3 regions of the Proteus mirabilis HI4320 genome follow, and region 3 is predicted to be linked to each of the others. Evidence: riboswitches for the same ligand, from Rfam matches in the RefSeq annotation. Region 3 holds a riboswitch; each other region holds the start of a gene.
What was found. Region 3 has a riboswitch for thiamine pyrophosphate ahead of thiD (bifunctional hydroxymethylpyrimidine kinase/phosphomethylpyrimidine kinase). Riboswitches for the same ligand answer to the same signal wherever they lie in the genome.
Positions count from the first base shown of each region.

Region 1: linked by a shared signal. The riboswitch ahead of thiC (phosphomethylpyrimidine synthase ThiC) and the one ahead of thiD (bifunctional hydroxymethylpyrimidine kinase/phosphomethylpyrimidine kinase) in region 3 are both predicted to bind thiamine pyrophosphate.
Region 2: linked by a shared signal. The riboswitch ahead of thiB (thiamine ABC transporter substrate binding subunit) and the one ahead of thiD (bifunctional hydroxymethylpyrimidine kinase/phosphomethylpyrimidine kinase) in region 3 are both predicted to bind thiamine pyrophosphate.

Region 1 covers NC_010554.1:3,045,214-3,048,496, forward strand. Annotated here, with positions in the region: gene nudC (NAD(+) diphosphatase) at 1-379, opposite strand, end outside; gene PMI_RS13710 (HAD family hydrolase) at 527-1,207, shown strand; TPP riboswitch at 1,252-1,374, shown strand; gene thiC (phosphomethylpyrimidine synthase ThiC) at 1,506-3,283, shown strand, end outside.
Region 2 covers NC_010554.1:2,528,216-2,531,498, reverse strand. Annotated here, with positions in the region: gene thiP (thiamine/thiamine pyrophosphate ABC transporter permease ThiP) at 1-167, opposite strand, end outside; gene thiB (thiamine ABC transporter substrate binding subunit) at 167-1,180, opposite strand; TPP riboswitch at 1,245-1,337, opposite strand; gene rppH (RNA pyrophosphohydrolase) at 1,450-1,980, shown strand; gene ptsP (phosphoenolpyruvate--protein phosphotransferase) at 1,989-3,283, shown strand, end outside.
Region 3 covers NC_010554.1:1,701,040-1,704,322, reverse strand. Annotated here, with positions in the region: gene pagP (lipid IV(A) palmitoyltransferase PagP) at 1-111, opposite strand, end outside; gene PMI_RS07775 (hypothetical protein) at 729-1,373, opposite strand; TPP riboswitch at 1,698-1,786, shown strand; gene thiD (bifunctional hydroxymethylpyrimidine kinase/phosphomethylpyrimidine kinase) at 1,837-2,634, shown strand; gene fbaB (class I fructose-bisphosphate aldolase) at 2,688-3,283, opposite strand, start outside.

The sequences.
Region 1 (3,283 bases), 1.3 Mb from region 3:
GTGGGTAATAACGCTCATGACAGTTATCACATAAACATGCCCATTCACTCTCACTATGGCGCATTTTAGCCCCACAATAGCCACAAAACCGATGAGAACGATAAAATTCAGCAAGTTGAACACCACGACCGACTAATTTAAATAACTTTTCATCTTGAGATGCGATAAGCCTTGGTGAACACATATCGCTTTCCATTTTGTCATAAATCAGCCAGACATTTTCTCCTTGCCATTCCCCAACAATTTTGGCTTGTTTACCCACAAGTCCCCAATCTGTTGCTAAACCAAATGGAAGTTCACCTTTGGGTAACCAAACTCGGCCGCCTAGGCTGACTGTCCACCAGCCTTTTTCACCACCTGTTAGCGTATATAAATGCATAGTAATAATTCTATCTTAGTTAATGATATACAATAGAGGATACTCTCTTTCACAAGAGCCGCTCAATGAATTATGTCGCTACGCCAAAATTCATCTATACCTCCATGGTAAAAATATAAATTGTATTTATAAATAAGGTTCACTCGAATGACAAACATAACGAAACATAAGATCGCTATTTTTGATTTAGATGAAACACTGTTAGCCGGAGATTCTAGCTGTTTATGGACAAATTACTTGTGGGAGAAAAAGAGAGTCACTGATCCTGCTTTTTTAGCTTTAGATAAACAAATGATCGCTGACTATTACGCAGAAAGGCTCAATATAAATAAGTACTTACACCAACATTTATCTTATTTTAATCAGCATAATATTGAAGAAATAAATCAATGGGTTACTGATTTTACTCATACCATAATCAAGCCATTGCTCTATCCTCAAGGCATTAATACTATAAACCTATACCGACAACAAAATATCCCCGTTATCATTATCTCTGCAACTATGTCTTTTCTGGTACATGCGATTGCAAAACAACTTAATGCTGATATTTCTATGGGCATTGATATGCAGATAAAAAATAATCATTATACAGGCCATATTGAGGGTATTCCTACCTTTAGAGAGGGTAAAGTCACTCGACTCAATCAGTGGAAAGAACAAAACAACATTAAGGATTCTTATATTTATTTCTATACTGACTCAGCCAACGATCTCCCTTTATGCTATCAAGCAAATGAGGTTATCACCATTAACGCCGATGAAAGATTAAGCCAAATAGCAACAGAAAAAGAATGGCAACAGTGCTACTGGCAGTTAAATAAATAATCATTATCGGGCTTGTAGTTTTTAAGATCTTTAATATACTGTGGGCATTCTTGTCGGAGTGCCTAGTGTTTATAAGGCTATTTTTAACACAGGCTGAGACCGTTAATTCGGGATCCGCGGAACCTGATCGGGCTAATACCCGCGAAGGGAACAAGAGTCATTCGACCTTTAGATAGCTTCATTGTGTCTATTTTTTACACTCTTATCTGTCGATACTCCCTGCGACCTCCAGACAAGCATTTTTCTCAATATTCACCCGACAAGCCTTGTGCTTGATTGATATTTATTAGGAAATGCTATGTCCAAAAATCAAACTATCTCTATTAAAGATGTTTCGCCCACTGCGAATAAACAGCGCCCACGTAAAGAACAACGCGATGCAGCGCAATCCTTTATTAGCACTATTCAAGGTATTAATTTTCCCAATTCAAAACGTATTTATATCACTGGTACTCGTTCAGATATTCAAGTGCCAATGCGTGAGATCCAACTTGATAAGACCCTGATCGGTGGCTCAAAAGAAGATCCTATTTTTGAAGAGAATGAACCTATTCCAGTCTATGACACTTCAGGGCCTTATGGTGATCCAACTTCTCAACTTGACGTTAATCTTGGCTTAAAAAAAATTCGCCAACCATGGATTGATGCGCGTAATGATACCGAACCTCTTTCACACTTAAGTTCTGATTTCACTCAACAACGCCTTACTGATGCAGGATTAGAACATCTACGCTTTCCGTTAAAACCCAGCCCTAGAAAAGCGCTAAATAATAAGAGAGTGACGCAATTACATTACGCTCGCAAAGGTATTATTACGCCAGAAATGGAATTTATTGCCATTCGAGAAAATATGGGGCGAGAACGTATTCGTAGCGAAGTATTACGCCAACAACATGCCGGATTTAGCTTTGGTGCACATTTACCTGACAATATTACGCCTGAGTTTGTACGCCAAGAAGTTGCTGCTGGTCGTGCCATTATTCCTGCCAATATCAATCACCCAGAATCTGAGCCGATGATTATTGGCCGTAATTTCTTAGTTAAGGTGAATGCTAATATCGGCAACTCTTCGGTTACCTCATCTATCGAAGAAGAAGTAGAAAAACTGATTTGGTCAACACGTTGGGGGGCCGATACCGTGATGGATCTGTCAACTGGACGTTATATCCACGAAACACGTGAATGGATCATCCGTAATAGCCCAGTCCCTATTGGTACTGTTCCTATTTATCAAGCTCTCGAAAAAGTTAACGGTATTGCAGAAGATCTCACTTGGGAAATGTTCCGTGATACTTTATTAGAACAAGCGGAACAAGGGGTGGATTATTTCACTATCCATGCAGGTGTCCTATTACGCTATGTTCCTATGACCGCAAAACGTTTAACGGGTATTGTCTCTCGTGGTGGTTCAATTATGGCGAAGTGGTGTTTATCACACCATAAAGAAAATTTCCTCTATACCCACTTCCGAGAGATTTGCGAAATCTGCACCGCTTATGATGTTTCATTATCATTAGGTGATGGTCTAAGACCTGGCTCTATCCAAGATGCTAACGATGAAGCACAGTTCGCTGAATTACATACCTTGGGTGAATTAACAAAGATTGCTTGGGAATATGATGTACAAGTCATGATTGAAGGCCCAGGTCATGTACCAATGCAGATGATACGTCGCAATATGACGGAAGAACTAGAGCATTGTCATGAAGCCCCCTTCTATACATTAGGCCCTCTAACAACTGATATAGCACCGGGCTACGATCATTTTACTTCCGGTATTGGCGCTGCAATGATTGGCTGGTTTGGCTGTGCCATGCTCTGTTATGTCACTCCGAAAGAGCATCTCGGACTCCCCAATAAAGAAGATGTGAAACAAGGTCTTATTACTTATAAAATCGCCGCCCATGCTGCTGATCTTGCCAAAGGACATCCCGGCGCGCAAATTCGTGATAACGCCATGTCTAAAGCCCGTTTTGAGTTTCGATGGGAAGATCAATTTAATCTAGCACTTGATCCTGAAACTGCCCGTCAATATCACGATGAAACCTTACCTCAAGCATCGGGGAAAGTCGCTCA
Region 2 (3,283 bases), 830 kb from region 3:
AATGCTTGCCAAAAAGTAAAGCGCACCACATGCCATAGGTAACTATCAGCAAAAATAGTCGATAAATCACCACTTGGCGCGTTAAACCATAAAGCACCGAAGGAGAGAAGGGCGACGGTAAGTAATAATCCCGAGGCGCATAGCCCCGGGATAAGCCATTTACCCATTAGCGGCTAACCGCAGATTGCCAATTACGTGTCCATGTTTGGCGCTCTTTGGCTACCACATCAGCATCAAATTGTAATGACTTTTGCGGTTTAGGCATAACGGAGTAGACCTCAGGTAGTGGCATATCAATAACAGGATACATCCAATTAGTGGTTGGGATGGTTTCTTGGAAAGCGGGGGTTAGCATAAATTGCATAAATTGCTGAGCTAATTCTGGCTGTTTGCTGGATTTTAGCTTGGCTGCAACTTCTACCTGTAAATAGTGTCCTTCATCAAAAATAGCTGCCGCATAATTGTCTTTTTTATCAGCCAAAATATGGTAGCCCGGAGATGAGGTGTAACTAAGCACAAAATCCCCTTCTCCTTTCAAGAATAAGCCATAGGACTCACTCCAGCCTTTGGTTACTGTCAGTGTTTTATTCGCCAATTTTTGCCACTGCTCAGCGGTATTGTTTGGATACAGTGATTGCATCCATAACATTAAGCCTAAGCCGGGGGTACTGGTACGTGGATCTTGATAAAGGATTTTCCACGGCTGTTGGCTATTTAACAGCTCATCCATGCTTTTAGGGGGATGAGTAATACGATTTTTATCGTAAATAAAAGCGAAATAACCGTAGTCATAAGGCACAAAAGTGTCATCAGTCCATTTTTCAGGTAATGCTAGTTTTGATGTATCAATATTGCTTGGTGCAAAAAGTCCGGTCTGTTTTGCCGCATGAATAAGATTGTTATCTAGCCCTAAAATAATATCTGCCTTACTTTTACTCCCTTCCATACGTAAACGATTAAGGAGAGAAACCCCATCCGAAAGGGCAACCAGTTTTAGCTCACAATCACATTGTTGTTCAAATGCTTTTTTAATTGCCGGACCAGGCCCCCAATCCGCGGTAAAAGAGTCATAGGTATAGACGGTAAGTGTGGGTTTGGTTTGTTGTGCATTTGTGGCAAAAGCACTGAACAAACCTAGTGCACTGAATAAGAGAGTTGAACGAAGAGAATTTATTAACACGCTATTTTCCTCAGTAAAAAGTCAAGTAGGATCTGAGGAGTGAGGAGGCAAATGAGTTATTATTGCGCCATCCTGACTCAAATCCCTACGCCAGTATTAGCTGGATCAGGTTCCACGAGTTTTTCTCAGCTTAAAAAAAGCACCCCGTTGAGACATTCCCATTGTAGATAAATACTCACGTTGTGCAAAGTCTGTTGATAGTGGTTTACCGTTTGTGGGTAGTATGAAACAATGAGTTATCTTTCAAGTTTGGTTATTGAGGTAGTCTGGTGATCGATGATGATGGCTACCGCCCGAATGTGGGGATTGTAATTTGTAATCGGCAAGGGCAAGTGCTTTGGGCCCGTCGCTATGGACAACATTCATGGCAATTTCCTCAAGGGGGAATTAATCCTGGAGAATCACCAGAACAAGCCATGTATCGTGAGTTGTTCGAAGAAGTTGGATTAAGTCGTAAGGATGTTAAAATCCTTGCCTCCACGCGTAACTGGTTACGTTACAAGTTACCTAAGCGTTTGGTGCGTTGGGACACAAAACCTGTTTGTATTGGACAAAAACAGCGTTGGTTCCTTTTGCAGTTAACAAGTAACGACAAGGACATTAATGTTCAGCAGAGCAAAACGCCAGAGTTTGATGGTTGGCGTTGGGTTAGCTATTGGTATCCTGTTCGTCAAGTCGTCTCTTTTAAGCGAGATGTATATCGTCGCGTGATGAAAGAGTTCGCACCAGTAGTTATGCCATTACAAGAACAAGTGTCTATGTCTCGTCCTTCCTATGGATATCGCCGTAAAAGGTATTAGATAACACTATGCTGACACGTTTGCGGGAAATTGTAGAAAAAGTGGCTATGGCAGCGAGTCTGCCAGAAGCACTTGAACTATTAGTGAAAGAAACGTGTCAAGCTATGCACACGGATGTGTGTTCTATTTATCTTGCCGATATTCCTCATCGCTGTTTCTATTTAATGGCCACAAAAGGATTGAAAAAGCCGAAAGGGCGTGCCGTCAGCCTCTCATTTGATGAGGGGGTGGTGGGTGAAGTAGGACGTCTTTCTGAGCTGATTAATCTGGCTGATATTCGTGAACATCCTAATTTTACCTATCTGCCACAAGTAAAAGAGGATGATCTGCGCGCTTTTCTCGGCGTGCCCATTGTCTATCGTCGTCAGTTACTTGGGGTGCTGGTGGTTCAGCAAAAAGAGCGACGCTTATTTAATGAAAGCGAAGAATCTTTTATGGTGACACTGGCCACCCAATTAGGGGCGATATTGTCGCAAGTGCAAACGAAAGGATTATTTGGACAATATCGTCAAAGCCGTATTAAAGCCCTATCCGTTTCTACGGGGGTAGTGATGGCATATGGTTGGCAAGAGATGTCTCAGCCAACCTTAGATCATGTTTTTAAAGCCAGCGCACTGGATATAAAAAGTGAATTAAACCGATTAACGGTCGCCTTAGAAGATGCGACATCGGAGTGTCGCCGTTTTAGTAAGCGCTTTATGGCAAATTCACAAAAAGAGAGTGCGGCTATTTTCGATCTCTATTCGCATTTACTTAACGATCCCCAATTAAGACAAAAAATGACTGGGGTTATACAACAAGGCTATGTTGCTGAGTGGGCAGTAAAAGTGGTGATAGAGAAGTTTTCTGCACAGTTCTCAAGTCTTAAAGATAGTTATATGCGAGAACGAGCTTCAGATTTAAAAGCATTAGGTCAGCGCTTACTATTTCATTTAGATGATGATCTCAGCACGACAAATACATGGCCAGATCGCTTTATTCTTGTGGCGGATGAGCTTAGTGCCAATCTATTGGCTGAGTTGCCAGAACAACAACTGGCGGGGGTGATAGTTCGTGATGGTGCGACTCATTCACACTCAGCGATTTTAGTTCGAGCAATGGGGATCCCTGCCATTATGGGGGCAGATATTCAACCGGAGCTACTTCACAACCGAATGCTGATTCTTGATGGTTATCGTGGTGAGATTTTTATTGAACCAGAACCCTTTATCATGCAGGAATATCGGCAAATTATTGATGAAGAAAGAGTATTGAGTCAACTTGCTGAAGAGCAGCTTGAACAGCAAGCGGTATTAAAAAATGG
Region 3 (3,283 bases):
AATAGTCTGAGGTGTGTTTTGCGTATTTTCAGAAGCAAAAGCAGGTGCTGTTAACGTAACTGAAAACAGTGTAGCTGCTAATAGGCTAGAGTGAAAATAGGTAGATGACATATATAACTCCGAATACGGCATTGCGGTGGTTCTGGTAATGTTAAAAAAATTTGTGCCATAGTGTTATTGAATTAGTGAAATATTCAGATAAGAGCTATCCGAAATTGAACTATTTTAATAACATTATATTTAATTTCAAATGGTTACAAAGAGATGTATCTCAGTTGCTCCCATTTAAAAGATAATTATTTATAGTATTAGTTAATATAATTGAGGATTTATTAAGCTTAATAATGATACATAATTTATTAGATTTTAGAATAAAACAAACTAAGCAAGATAATAACGATTAAATATTATCTAAAAAACATTATAACATAATATAACGATTACATATCCATCGGTTTTTTTATCGCATATTGAAATATTAATATAACGTTAATAATGAATAGTGTTTGTTATATGGGCAAAATTGCAAAGGAGCAGGATAATAGAGTAATTAATAATGAGAGTTAAATAAAAAAAGCAAAAAACGAAGATGTGTTTATAAAGTGTTTAAGTTTTATGGCTGCTGGATAAAGTGATCACTTCACTATAGCACCCCTAAAGAAGGGGTAAATCTGTGAGTTATGAGTAACGAGGGGAAAACCCACAGATTTTAAGAAAAAATCGTTTAATTATTGAGATAACGGTTCTTTACTAATAACTAATAGTCGATGAGTATGAATATCGCGATCTTTTTCCCAGCAAAACGCATCCCATTTATTATAAAAGTCTTCCACACTATCAATTAAATGTAATGGTCGATCCATTTCAGTGCCATCTGAAGCATAAATATAATATCCTTCACTAAAAGCCCATAAAATCATATCAATCCAAAAACCTTTACCATCAGAGGTTTGTTCCTCATCAGTCACAACAATATTGTGTACTTTTAATAGGTTATAAAAGAAAGTGCGGGGTAAATCTCTTATTACATTGCGATGTTTAGGAAGGCGAGAACGCCATACTTTTATTTGAGTACATGTTGTTTGTCCATAAACGATATCTTGTCGAAATCTTAGTTCAACTAAATAGGCTGTTTCGCTTTCTTTATTAGTAGTAATAAGTCTATATTGATCTCTATGAACAGCTTTAACTAACCGATAGCCCGTAGGAATTTCAAAACCGTCTAAAGAAATATCTTTTACCCCTTGGGTTATAAATTGTATTGTATGTTCAATATTTTTGGCTGGTAGTTTTAATTTCGCATTAAAATCTGCATCAGGAATAAGATAAGGCATTGATTGTCCATTTTGTTGTTGCGATGGTTCATTTTTCATTTAGCCCCTCCGCATATCAGTGGTGGTCAAGAAATGCATTATAAATACCTCATTTAGCAGATTATATATCGATTGTCGTTAAAATGAGCAAAATATTTTATTTTATGCTTATCATTGTTTTATGTTGAGAATATATATTCAAGATTGATAGCTAATAAAATATAAATCATCGAGCCTGCCTCTATTATAGATAAGCTAGATTAATTTATCTTCTAAAATAGAAAAGTTAACTTAAAGCACGTTAAGTGAGCTGATAAAGGTTGTCACTATCAAACTAGCTTCTTTATCTTCTGCATGCGATACTCTTGTGGCTTATATCATATAAGCTTTGGCTCGGGGCGCCTATTGGCTGAGATGAACCCGTATAACCTGATCTGGATAATGCCAGCGTAGGGAAGTCAAGGTCACTGTGCTGATTAACAGAGCCCGACTTTTCTGTAACTGGTAAAGGAGGAGTTAATCAGTGAGATATAACGCGTTGTCTATCGCCGGCACCGATCCGAGTGGTGGGGCGGGGATACAGGCTGATCTGAAAACATTTTCCGCACTGGGTGTATATGGCACAACAGTCATGACTGCACTGGTAGCGCAAAATACCTGTGGTGTACACTCTGTCTATGATTTATCCCCAGATTTTGTCGCAGCACAATTAGATGCGGTACTTTCTGATGTCAGAATAGATAGCGCTAAAATTGGTATGCTTTCTAATGCCAGTATTATTGATGTCGTTTGCGATAAACTGCAGCAATATCCCATTCCTTTTGTCGTACTTGATACTGTTATGCTTGCCAAAAGCGGCGATCCACTGTTACAACCTGATGCTATTGATAAAATGTTCACTCAGTTATTACCCCGCGTTGATTTGATCACGCCAAATCTGCCTGAGGCGGCAGCACTATTAGGTTGTGATATCGCGACAGATGAAACAACTATGAAACAACAAGGTGAAGCATTACTTTATCAAGGTTGTCAGGCGGTATTGATGAAAGGGGGCCATTTAAGCGAGAAAGAAAGTCCTGATTGGTTATTGACCCAAGATGGGCAATGGCGATTTACTTCACCGCGCATCAATACAAAAAATACTCACGGTACGGGATGCACACTTTCAGCCGCTTTAGCTGCTATTCGTCCTCAAGTTTCTGATTGGCAAAGTTGTGTTGAACAAGCAAAAGCCTATTTACAGCAAGCGTTAGAACAGGCAGACAGTTTAGAGGTGGGACAAGGTTTCGGCCCTGTACATCATTTTCATCGCTGGTGGTGATATCAAAAAGCCCCTATTAAAGGGGCTTCAATGCGTAATTTAATCGTAAAAAATTAAGCAATAGTCACAGATTTATCTAAATAGACATCTTGTACGGCATTAATTAGAGCAACACCGTCTTTCATGGATTTCTTAAAGGCTTTACGACCTAAGATAAGCCCCATGCCCCCAGCACGTTTATTAATGACTGCAGTACGTACTGCATCAGCAAGATCATTATTACCCGATGCTCCACCTGAGTTAATTAATCCTGCACGTCCCATATAGCAGTTAGCTAATTGGTAACGCACTAAATCAATGGGGTTTTCGCTCGTCAGTTTAGTGTAAACACGCTCATCAGTATGACCAAAACCAATCGCTTTAAAGCCACCGTTATTTTCAGCCATTTTCTGTTTAACAATATCGGCACCAATGGTTGATGCTAAATGGTTAGCTTGACCTGTTAAATCAGCACTTGCATGGTAATCAACCCCATCTTTCTTAAAGGCTGGATTACGTAAATATGCCCATAATACGGTAACCATGCCTAATTCATGGGCACGTTCAAATGCCATCGAGATCTCTTCGATTTGGCGGCGGCTTTCTGGAGAACCAAAATAGATAGTCGCACCTACAGCAACAGCGCCCATTTCAAAGGCTTGTTCAACAC